One region of the Neobacillus sp. DZ-9 genome, then DNA from elsewhere that is predicted to be linked to it. Evidence: predicted binding sites of a transcription regulator. Region 1 holds the regulator's gene; each other region holds the start of a gene.
The links. Region 1 encodes LexA, which represses DNA repair genes until DNA is damaged. Its sites were predicted from a motif close to CGAACATATGTTCG; they were not measured.
Positions count from the first base shown of each region.

Region 2: a site for LexA is predicted at 1,488-1,501, ahead of AC59HZ_RS05170 (ImmA/IrrE family metallo-endopeptidase). Genes of this name have one in related genera too.
Region 3: a site for LexA is predicted at 2,335-2,348, ahead of parE (DNA topoisomerase IV subunit B). Genes of this name have one in related genera too.

Region 1 is NZ_JCAIOL010000002.1:693,675-697,892, forward strand. It holds gene AC59HZ_RS07955 (MerR family transcriptional regulator) at 1-51, shown strand, start outside; gene glnA (type I glutamate--ammonia ligase) at 84-1,418, shown strand; gene AC59HZ_RS07965 (DUF4257 domain-containing protein) at 1,771-2,058, opposite strand; gene lexA (transcriptional repressor LexA) at 2,264-2,887, opposite strand; gene yneA (cell division suppressor protein YneA) at 3,047-3,370, shown strand; gene AC59HZ_RS07980 (YneB family resolvase-like protein) at 3,376-4,023, shown strand; gene AC59HZ_RS07985 (DUF896 domain-containing protein) at 4,105-4,218, shown strand, end outside.
Region 2 is NZ_JCAIOL010000002.1:165,636-169,853, forward strand. It holds gene AC59HZ_RS05165 (recombinase family protein) at 1-872, opposite strand, end outside; gene AC59HZ_RS05170 (ImmA/IrrE family metallo-endopeptidase) at 940-1,458, opposite strand; gene AC59HZ_RS05175 (DUF7336 domain-containing protein) at 1,602-1,844, opposite strand; gene AC59HZ_RS05180 (hypothetical protein) at 1,925-2,338, opposite strand; gene AC59HZ_RS05185 (3-isopropylmalate dehydrogenase) at 2,574-2,867, opposite strand; gene AC59HZ_RS05190 (AAA family ATPase) at 3,019-3,756, opposite strand; gene AC59HZ_RS05195 (hypothetical protein) at 3,903-4,217, opposite strand.
Region 3 is NZ_JCAIOL010000005.1:494,432-498,649, forward strand. It holds gene AC59HZ_RS17310 (glycosyl hydrolase family 18 protein) at 1-405, shown strand, start outside; gene AC59HZ_RS17315 (sensor histidine kinase) at 814-1,659, shown strand; gene AC59HZ_RS17320 (CoA-binding protein) at 1,744-2,160, shown strand; gene parE (DNA topoisomerase IV subunit B) at 2,438-4,218, shown strand, end outside.

The DNA.
Region 1 (4,218 bases):
TTAAATCGTTCCTCACTTCGTCAAGGTGATATGTCACGCTTTTTCCATTAAAATTTTTTATGAAAATTTAGGGGGATTGAAAAATGCCAAAGTATTCAAGAGAAGATATTCAACGTCTTGCAAAAGAAGAAAATGTTAAATTTATTCGCCTACAATTCACTGACATTCTAGGAACAATTAAAAACGTTGAGATTCCTATTAGTCAATTAGAAAAAGCACTTGATAACAAAATGATGTTCGACGGATCTTCAATCGAAGGTTTCGTACGTATTGAAGAATCTGATATGCAGTTATATCCTGATTTAAATACATGGGTGGTTTTCCCATGGACCGCAGAAAAAGGAAAAGTTGCCCGTTTAATCTGTGATATCTACACTCCAGAAGGAAAACCTTTTGAAGGTGACCCTCGTAATAACTTAAGAAGAGTGTTGAAGGAAATGGAAGACCTTGGTTTCACTAACTTTAACCTCGGACCTGAGCCAGAATTCTTCCTATTTAAATTGGACCAAAAAGGTGAGCCTACTTTAGAATTGAACGACCAAGGAGGCTACTTTGACTTAGCTCCAACCGATTTAGGAGAAAACTGCCGCCGCGATATCGTTCTTGAATTAGAGGAAATGGGCTTTGAAATTGAAGCTTCTCACCACGAAGTAGCGCCAGGTCAGCACGAAATCGATTTCAAATATGCCGATGCTTTAACAGCCTGTGACCAAATCCAAACATTTAAGCTGGTTGTAAAAACAATTGCCCGTAAACACGGTTTACACGCTACTTTCATGCCAAAACCTTTATTCGGAGTAAATGGTTCTGGAATGCATATGAACCTTTCCTTATTTAAAAATGGGGAAAATGCCTTCTTCGAGCCAACTGGCGACCTTCAAATGAGCGATACTGCACGTCAGTTCATTGCTGGTATCTTAAAACATGCACCTGGATTTACGGCAGTTACAAATCCAACTGTAAACTCTTATAAGCGTCTTGTTCCTGGCTATGAAGCACCATGTTATGTTGCTTGGTCTGCACAAAACCGTTCACCATTAATTCGTATTCCAGCATCACGTGGACTAAGCACACGTGTTGAAGTACGAAGCGTTGACCCAGCTGCAAACCCTTACCTTGCGATGGCTGTTCTGCTAAAAGCTGGCCTAGATGGAATTAAGAATAAGTTAACTCCTCCTGCACCAGTTGACCGTAACATTTATGTAATGAGCAAGGAAGAAAGAATAGAAGAAGGCATTATCGATCTGCCTGCAACTCTAGCTCAAGCTTTAGACCTATTAAAATCAGACGAAGTAATCATAGCTGGTCTTGGCGAGCACATCTTAGAACACTTTGTAGAAGCAAAAGAGATCGAATGGGATATGTTCCGTACCGTCGTTCACCAATGGGAACGCGATCAGTATATGTCAATGTATTAAGATTGGAAAGTCTTGTCGCTTTTATAGCGTCAAGACTTTTTTATTTGTTGAAAAAGATAACTTCATTCGGGAAGCGAGTTTCATTTACTGTGGAAACACAGATTCTTGGATTTAGGTAAATGAACTGTCACTTCATTTACCCTGGAAGATCTATTTCATTCACTTTGGGCAATGAAAGGCTCTTTCATTTACCGAAGAGACACATTTTCATGCAAGTCGGTCAATGAAACACTATTTCATTGACCCTCGATGCACTTTTTCCTGCATTTTGGTCAATCAACCATCCAAACTAAAAAAACAAGATCACAAAAAAACAGCATCCTATAATCCAGATGCTGGTTTGTAATAAATTTTATTTCTCATCACTGTTCTGTTTGATCAATTTAAAACCCGAGAGTGCAGCATCACCAGCAATCCCGGCAACTAGCGAAAAAATAATATTCTCAACATAGGAATTTGGAGCTGTATACAAAACAAGAAGAAGGGCTGCAACCGCACCTAGAAGCATTTCTTCTAGAAAACCGAGATAAAGGAACTTTTTTGTTTTCCGAGGCATAATAATTTTACCATGCTTACGAACATGTCCAATAATCCCAACCGACCCACCAATCACTAACGAGAAAATAATGTCAATGAACACTTCTTTCTCACTCTCCTTAAGCCTGAATTTTTTGGACCTAAGGTAAATCTTGGTGTATTACCATTATACTAAACTTGGAAACTCTTGAGCATAGGAAAAAATACTGAATTTTCCAAATACAAGCATCATTAAAATTATTTATCAAAAATTTTCCCAATATTAGTATTGATAAAACAAGAGTCGGCAATTGAAAGCCGACTCTTTATTAATGAATATGTCTATATACTCCGATAACTTTTCCAAGAATAGAAACATTTCGTAAAATAATAGGATCCATGGTTGAATTTTCCGGCTGCAACCGGATGAAATCTTTTTCTTTAAAAAATCTCTTACACGTTGCTTCATCATCTTCTGTCATCGCGACAACAATATCCCCATTATTCGCTGTTTGCTGCTGTTTAACGATTACATAGTCTCCATCAAGAATTCCAGCCTCTATCATACTTTCACCCATGATTTCTAGCATAAATACGTGTTCATCAGCAGGTGCAAGCCTTTCCGGAAGTGGAAAATATTCTTCTACGTTTTCAATGGCAGTAATAGGTAATCCCGCTGTTACCTTACCAACGATTGGAACATTGACTACATTGTTTCTTGGGATATGAGCAAGTTCATCTACTTCCAAAATTTCGATTGCTCTTGGTTTTGTTGGATCTCGTCTAATAAGACCTTTACTTTCTAATCTAGCTAAATGGCCATGTACAGTGGAACTGGATGCAAGTCCAACCGCTTCGCCAATTTCACGTACGGATGGAGGATAGCCCTTGCTCTTAACCTCACCTTTTATGAAATCCAGGATATCCTGCTGCCGTTTAGATATCTTTACCATGATAAAATGCACCTCGCCTGGTTAATGTTGTCTTAATTATATCATGTTCGCTTATTTTATACAAACATAAGTTCGAATAACTAGTTGACAACAAACAAACGTTCGAATTATAATGAAACTATCAAAAGCGAACGTATATTCTATTAAGAGGTGTTAATCATGAAAAAGATTTGGAACCAATACTCATTTGCTATAATTCTAATGTTTATAAGCTGTTCATTTGCCTTAATCTTATCTATTCAGTCAAATGCCAATGAAAAGGATAAATTTATAAAAGTAACTGTCTCTGAAGGAGATTCACTCTGGGAGCTATCCGACCAGTATGCAGGCCAGCACTCTCTATCCAATAAAGAGTTTATCAGCTGGGTGAAAAAGCACAATAAAAATGTGGGTGATCAAATTTTCCCTGGCGATAAAATTATGATCCCAGTCAGCAACGAAGCTCCGGATACTACACAATTTGCAAGTGCCATTGAGGAATAAATGGGATGAATGCAATCATATACTGCCGGGTTAGCACAAATAAGGAAACGCAGGAAACCTCGTTACAGCGTCAAGAAGAAGAACTAATACAACTTGCAAAACAGCATCATTTTGAAATTGATTCAATTATTAAAGAACAGGCAAGCGGCTATGACTTTGAAAGAGATGGTATCCTTCATGTTTTGGAACGGATAAAGGATAAAAAAGTACAAGCCCTTCTAATTCAAGACGAAACACGTCTTGGCAGGGGAAACGCCAAAATTGCACTTTTGCACTGTATCTTAAAAGAGGGAATTAAACTTTATTGTATTTCTCATAATGGTGAATTGCAGCTTTCAGAGTCGGATTCTATGGTATTGAAAATTGTTAGTATGGTGGAAGAGTACCAGCGAAAGCTCCATAATGTAAAAATAAAGCGTGGAATGAGACGGGCTGTCGAACAGGGATATAGCCCCCAAAAAAATTTAAAAAACCTTGGTGAAGCTTCAGGCCGAGAAAAAATCGAAGTTCCAGTCGAGGAAATTGTGAGATTAAGAAAGAACAATTTAACCTTTCATGAAATAGCCGCTGTTTTAAGAGGATTTGGGTATAATATTTCCAAAGCGACCGTTCATCGTAGATACCAGGAATATATGGAATCTCAAGATGAGTAGACCTTTTGCCTTGTCAGAAGGTCTTTTTTTTAGTAAAATCAGTTGCTATGTACACAGTTTTTTATGAAAGTTGGTGTTTAAATGCTGTCCAAAGAGAAAATGGCAAGAATAAATGAACTTGCGAGGAAAGCGAAAACAACCGGATTAACGGAATTAGAAGCAAAAGAGCAATCCAAACTAAGAAGTGAGTATCTA
Region 2 (4,218 bases), 530 kb from region 1:
GCCTTTCTACTGTATCCTGAGAGAGCTCCACCACACCTTGCACATCGGAGAACACCTGAAAAGTGAAAAGGTGAGGTTGCTTTCTTTCCATCTATTTTTCTTTTACCTCTTAGTTCCTGAACCTTTTCAAAGGTCTCATCATTAATGATTGCTGTATGGGTAATTTCATTGTAAATGATGGCATCCATTTTAGAATTATTTCCCCATCTTAAACGGCCGGTATATACTGGATTCTCAAGCCACCGACCAATCGTCCTGATGTCCTTATAAACTCCAAATTGCTGTAAATACAATACGATTGAACGTATTCCATGACCATTAGTATATAGCCGAAACATTTCCTCAATTAGATTTGCTTCCATTTGATTGATTTCTAATTCCCCATCCACAAGTTTATATCCAAACGGAGCGCGCCCACCATTACGTTCACCTTTATTTGCCTTTGCCAACATATTAACCGTCACACGCTCTGAAATCGTCTCACGCTCCCATTGTGCAATAGCAGCAACCAAGGTAATAAGAAACCTTCCCATAGCTGTTGTCGTGTCAAATGGTTCGGTTACTGAGCGAATAGCGATATTGTTCGCGTCAAATATCTTGAGTAACTTATCCAGGTCACTTACAGACCTTACAAGACGGTCCAATTTGTAAAAGACAACAACATCAAACTTCTTATCCTTAGCATCTTTTATCAAGCGCTGCATGTCTTTTCTGTTTAGATCTTTCGCGCTAGCATCATCCACATAAGAGTCAACATGCGTCCAGTTCTGTGACTCTATAAACTTACCATTTAATTCTTTTTGAGACTCAATACTGTAGCCTTGTTTAAATTGTTCATCCGTAGATACACGGTCATAGTCAACAGCCCTCATTGTTTTTCCTCCTTTCCACAATCAATGATATATAAAGTCTCTTATAAAATATCCCGTTAAATAATGGCTATACTTCATAAGTATTCCGATTTTCTGCAATATATTTAATATGGGAGCATCGATTGCGGATCTGTTCCAAGCGTTCCTCACATAGTTCTGGTGTAACCTTAAAAAGTCCAGCCATCTGGTCAATAACATATTCGTCCTCAAAATCTATAAATTTAATCATGTGATGGGGAATGGCGGCATACAAAGTAAAATGCCTGGCATCCCATTCCTGCAGCTCACGAAAAGCAGCTGGCATCATGGTTTGGATTCCCATATGTCTAAGGACATGACAGAGTTCGTGGAAAAATATTTCTCTTTGCTGGTCCTTCGGTTTTAATTTATTAATATAAATTCCTCGAAAATTTCCATTAACTTTGTGGAAGGAAGGCAATTCCCAACGTTTGATAAAGATACTGTAAATCCGTGCAATATGATCCTCATTAATCTGCCGAGGATGAAGGATTTTTAAGCGAATATAAAAGTCCGTTACCCAATCCTCTAGGGCGGTTGTTCTATAAGTATTTTTATATAATTCCACCAAATTCCCCACCTTTCGATAAAATTATACAAACATTTGTTCGTAAAAACAATAAAAAATGCCCAATTAAATGGACATTACAAAACGATCTATTTTATTCTTTAATATTTCGGAGTTGTTCTTTAACTAAAGCACCCGTTAGCTTAATAAGCATCCTTCCATTTAATAAAGCCTTCATCCCATCCACTAATTTTATCAATCTCGTGTTTGCCTATATGAAAGCATTCCTTGGGATGGTCTTTAAACCCAGGTAGTGTCATATATTTTTCAATCACTTCTTCCGCCTTTTCTTTTGTTGAAAAGACACCAATCATTTTTATCTCATCAAACATTTCGCCTTCATATTCATACTCGTAACTGTGTTCTAAAACATATACATACCCCATAGAAACACTTCCCCTATTTTTCCGTTTTTTATTTGTGAAACAAAAGCACCTGATAGTTGAAGAAGGTAGGTCATAGTTTTTCAATTACTAGCTTCCAATTCATCTGCAAACTTAATCATTTCCTCTTGTATCTGGGTAGCTAAATCAGGTTCTGTATAGATATAAACATCAGGTGCTTCAGGACCATCCATAAAAGCCTTTATGATAAAAGGCGTATTTTTGTCTCGATAAACTATATCGAATCTACCAACCTCATACTCATCATCGGGTTTCATTTTTTCTAACTTTTCTTGTACTTGGTTAATTTCTTCTGCTGAAAAACCTGATTCAACTAATGGGCTAATGCGTTGTAAAAAAGGTTTAACATTGTTCATCTCGAAATTCATCGATGCTTCATCCAGTTTTTTATCTTGAATTTTTGGTTCTTCCGTATCACTACAACCTCCAAGAAAGATAAAAAATATAATGGTAATTACCGCACTTTTTAATTTCATCCTACGACCCCGTTTTTATTAAATATTACCATTTCAATTTCTGTTATTGTTGGTTTTTTTAATAGAATTCTTTGAATGCTTATTCAACTAAACTGCCCCGTTAGTTGAACAAAAAAAGGCTACCTTAGCAACCTTGTACAGCTCATGCACCCGTTAGCCAACTATGCAGCAAAGCTGCACCACAGAGAATGGAATTTTAACACGTTCTTCCATGGTAGTTGAATGTAGTCGTGAATTACGTTGTTCTGTTGTTATATCTATTTATTACAGTTGCTAAAATGGCGATTAAAAAAACAATAACACTATTTATTAATAAATAATATCCTACTTGCAAGCCGTAAAATATTGCAAAAGCATCACGAATAACCAAAAGTGCTAATACACCACCGATTGCCCCAAATAAAACTGCTGATAATAATATTGTAAAAGCCGTAAAGTATAGATTTTTCTTTTTCTTGTAGGATATAAATCCAATAACATTTGCAACAACAATAAAAAAGCCCATAAGGATTAAGAAAAAATTACTCATTCAACTGCCCCCTTTAATAAACATATTTTACCATTAAAACTAAAAACCTTGTTGAACTATTCTGCCATTCTAGCTCAAAAATAAAAAAGACCGCCGCAGCGATCACTTTCTTTAACTCTTGCACCCTTTAGTTGAGTAAGCTATATTTTTATTAATCCTCGTCATTTAAAAACAACTCTTCTAAGTACCTTTCCTTTCTATTTAAAAATCCCTTTGTTATTTGATAATGTTCTGTGTCTTCATATCTGACGCTTTCAATTACATTGGAATCAAAACTAAAGATGTTTGCATTTGGATACCCCAGAAGAATAGGCGAATGTGTGGCGATGATAAATTGAGAGTTTCCACTACTCACCAATTGATAAATAACCCTCATAAATGCTAATAGGCGAGCTGGCGATAATGCTGCCTCGGGTTCATCTAATATATAAATGCCCTTACCCGAAAAACGGTTTAAAAATAATGATAAAAAGGATTCTCCGTGAGACTGGTGGTGTAATGACCTACCCCCATATGCTTGATAAATAGTCGGATCTTCTTTGGCTAGTTCATCCAGATGAGTAGCAAAATGATAAAAACTTTCAGCCCTTAAAAAGAAGCCTTGACTGATTTTTGGCAACCAAGACAAACGAATGTAATTTCCTAAAGCAGCGTGGGATGAATCTACATCAAATATATTGTTTCTTCCTCCCCCCGCGGTATTAAACCCACACTTGTAAGCAATTGCCTCAAGCAAAGTAGATTTTCCAGAACCATTTTCCCCTACAAAAAATGTTACTTCACTATCTAAGTCCAATGCATCCATTCCTCTTATAGCAGGAACAGTGAATGGGTACGTATTAAAATCGGGAACTTCTTCTCGTAAAAGAGTAATTCTACGTAAAAACAGCATTGGCTACACTCCGCTTTTTTATTTTTATTATAACGGGTATTGCGAGATTTTGAGATAATTCTTATTGAAGTACCCCGCAACGTTAGCGGAACAAGAAAAAGCGACTGCTCTTATTGAACAATCGCACCCTTTAGTTTAATAAACTATTTCGCTTTTGAAACGTAGAATCCTGTTCCATTTTCTTGTGGTACAAATACCTTAAACCCAGTTGGCATATTTTTTAGCATTTTCTCTGCCCCGTATTGTTCTTCAACTGTAATAACTGTGGGAATATCACTTCCTTCAGTTAATAGTTTCCATTTTGTAAAATAAAATCCTGTTCCGTTTTCTACTGTTTGTTCTGCTAATTCAGGCTGTTCTTCTGCTGATACCTTTGTGCTTTGTAAGTTTTCCGCAAAACCAACTGATAACGCTAAAACTCCTGCAAAACCAAGAGTTAAAACTAATTTCCTTTTCATA
Region 3 (4,218 bases), on a different contig from region 1:
GAAAGCAATTTACAGAAACTGCTGACAGAGGTTCCAAATGAAAAGTTAGTCCTTGGCGTTCCCTTATATGCGAGACTTTGGAAGGAACAAACGAAGCTAGACGGAACAAAGGAACTTAGTGCTGAGGCACTAGCAATGGATAAAGTAAAAGCATGGATCACTGAAAAGGGATTACAACCTTCGTACGATGAAGAAAGCGGTCAAAATTATGCAGAGTATTATGCAGAAGCTGAAAAAACCACCTATAGAATTTGGATTGAGGATGTACAGTCCTTACAAAAGCGAGCAGATTTAGCGATTAAATACAAGCTTGCTGGCATCGGAACCTGGTCAAGATATTTTGGCGATCAAACTGCGTGGACCGCATTAAATCTAAATTCCAGCAAAGCGATTACCCAAAAATAAAATGGCAACAAAAACCGGCTTTTGCCGGTTTTTTGTTTAAATTAGGCTCTTTTCGTAACCTTTGTTTCTTTTAGAACTTTTTAAGAGTCATTTACAAAGTTTCTTGGCAATTTTCGCAAATGTTCTTACGAAAAGATGCCACGAAGAATCATGTTTTACGGGTTGATGATCTTATACGAAAAACAACAATCTTTGCGAAAATAGCCTTAAAGTAAGAACAATTAGAGTCAATTTTATTACAAAAATATGGAGAATTTTCTAACGATTTGTTAATCCGTTGAAAGACATGGATACGCCCAATATAATTTAGATATATCACCATATATAACGAAGAATTACCGGCCAGATGAACCAAAATTGGTCGGTTTATCTTTATATTCCAAAAATTTTTCTAAGGGAGTGAGGGTGATGAACATGCAAATGGAAAATGATTTAAGTTACCAGGAATTGTTAGGAAAATATGAAGAAACCATTAAATTAAATCGATATTTAGAGAAACGGATTGATGAGATTGCCGCAGATAACAAACAAAAAGAGAATCTGTTAATTCAGCAATCGCGCCTTGCTGCAATGGGGGAAATGTTAGTTAGCATTGGTCACCAGTGGCGGCTGCCTTTAAACAGTTTAACCCTCTTAATCCATGATTTAAAAGATGCCCTGGAATATGGGGAAATTAACGACAAATACTTAGATCGATTCACAAGAGACAGCATGAGTCAGATTACACAGATGTCAGAAACAATTAACGATTTTCGGAAATTTTACAAATTTAACAAAGAAAAAACCACCTTTTCTGTTGGTGATTCCATTGAAGAGGCTTTGTCTATTTTTTCTTTAAGCCTTCAAAACCATGGGATTGTGGTTCAATTTGAGTACAGGGGTCAGCAAATGACTTATGGAGTACCAAATGAATACAGCCAGGTCGTACTTAATATTTTAACAAACGCACGAGACGCCTTTGTACATAAGGAAATTCCTAATCGAAAAATCATCATTAAATTAACGGAAACCGATAACATCATAAAAGCTGAATTCGTCGATAATGCCGGCGGAATTGACCCAGAACAAATCCATAAAGTATTTGAGCCATATTTTACAACGCGCCCGCAAGGCACAGGCCTCGGACTACATATGTCAAAACTGATCATCGAGAAAATGAATGGCTCTATCACGGTAGAAAATACCGGCCCTGGTGCCCGATTCAGTTTATTACTGCCAAAGGTATCCGTTTCTGATAACACTCCATCCAATTAAGTTTTTCCTTTTAGAACAGTTTATTATGTTTTTTTGATAGGAAAAGGTAAACTAAAGGGAAAATATATTTAGGAGTGGAACAGAATGGCGATTGAAAATCCAAGCCGTGATGAAATCAAGGAAATATTAAAAAAGGCAAAAAGAATTGCTGTCGTAGGATTAAGTGATAATCCAGAACGTACTTCTTATCAAGTTTCCGCTGCTATGCAGAAAGCTGGCTATGAAATCATTCCCGTCAACCCTACTATCGGTGAGGCACTCGGTGTTAAAGCGGTGGCGTCATTGAAGGATGTCGAAGGTCCAGTTGACATTGTAAATGTGTTCCGCCGCTCCGAACAATTGTTTGATGTAGCGAAGGAATTCGATGGAATGGGTGCTCCGGTTTTTTGGGCCCAGCAGGGGCTTGCCAATGAAGAAGCCTATGAATTCCTAAAGTCTAAAGGTTACACTGTTATTATGGACCGATGTATTAAAGTTGAGCATGCACTAACAAAATACTAAATTTTTACCAAAAAGCTGCTTATTAAATATGCGGCTTTTTACTTTTTTTTGAACAAATATGCACCAAAATTAGATGACAAAAATATGTAGTTTTAAAATACTTATTTGCCAAATCGAAATAAATCGCTAAAATAAAGCATAGACGCCGCATGAACTTGTGGTAAAATTATGTAGCAAACACTCGTTCTAATTATTATTTTTCATATAGAATGAATTGACTGTTTATTATATCAATAAGATTTTGTTTCTTTTTGTAGGGTATGAAAGGGGTATTTTAGTGGCAAGAAATCAGCAAGCTTTTGATTATAATGATGACGCCATACAGGTACTGGAAGGTTTAGAAGCCGTTAGAAAGCGTCCAGGAATGTACATTGGAAGCACCGATTCACGCGGACTTCACCATCTCGTCTACGAAATCGTGGACAACTCAGTCGATGAAGCGCTTGGCGGATTTGGTGATCACATCATTGTAAAAATACACAAAGACAATTCAATCAGCGTAATCGATAAAGGACGCGGTATGCCTACCGGGATGCATAAAATGGGGAAACCGACTCCAGAGGTCATCTTAACTGTTCTCCATGCAGGGGGAAAATTTGGCCAGGGCGGTTATAAGACTAGCGGCGGACTGCACGGTGTTGGTGCATCAGTCGTCAACGCATTATCGGAGTGGTTAACCGTAACAATAAAGAGAGACGGTTTTGTCTATGAACAACAATTCGAACATGGCGGGAAGCCAATCACAACACTCGAAAAAATCGGTAAAACCAATCAAACGGGAACTACGATACATTTTAAGCCGGATCCAACGATTTTTTCGACGACAACCTATAATTTTGAAACTTTATGTGAGAGGTTAAGAGAATCAGCCTTCTTGTTAAAAGGACTCAAAATTGAAATCCGTGATGAACGTAATGATCTACATGAAGTATTTCACTACGTTAATGGAATCGAAGCTTTTGTTGAGTATTTAAATGAAGAAAAGGATGTTCTTCATCCAGTCGCCAGCTTTGATGGTACACAAAATGGCATAGAAGTTGAATTTGCCTTCCAATTTAATGACGGCTACTCGGAGAATGTTTTATCTTTCGTCAATAATGTCCGCACAAAGGATGGCGGGACACATGAAGCAGGTGCTAAAACTGCGATGACAAGGGTGTTCAACGATTATGCCCGTAAGGTGGGCTTATTGAAAGAAAAGGATAAAAACCTGGACGGTTCCGATATTCGTGAAGGATTATCTGCTATTGTCTCTGTTAGGATTCCTGAAGAGCTTCTTCAATTTGAGGGGCAAACAAAAGGAAAATTGGGTACGAGCGAAGCACGGTCAGCCGTAGATGCGGTCGTTTCGGAGCAGCTTTCCTACCTGTTAGAGGAAAATCCAGATATAAGCTCTCTCCTTGTCAAAAAAGCTATTAAAGCCTATCAAGCACGTGAAGCAGCGAGAAAAGCCCGCGAGGATGCAAGAAGCGGCAAAAAGCGGAAGCGTTCAGAAGCCGTGTTATCCGGTAAATTGACACCAGCCCAGTCACGGAACCCGCAAAAAAATGAGCTTTATCTTGTAGAGGGTGACTCAGCAGGCGGTTCTGCCAAACAAGGTCGTGACCGTCGTTTTCAAGCTATACTCCCTTTAAGAGGTAAAGTTATTAATACAGAAAAAGCGAAACTGGCGGATATTTTTAAAAACGAAGAAATCAATACCATCATTCATGCAATTGGCGGCGGTGTAGGGTCTGATTTCAATGTGGAAGATATAAATTACGATAAAATTATCATAATGACCGATGCTGATACAGACGGTGCTCATATTCAAGTCCTATTGTTAACATTCTTCTACCGCTATATGAGAGCGCTTGTGGAAGCAGGAAAAGTGTTTATTGCCCTGCCTCCTCTTTATAAGGTGAGTAAAGGTACTGGCAAAAAAGAAATCATCGAGTACGCCTGGAATGAAGATGAATTGCAGGATGCCATGAAAAAGGTTGGCAGAGGTTATATCATTCAGCGCTATAAGGGTCTTGGTGAGATGAATGCAGACCAACTATGGGAAACGACCATGGA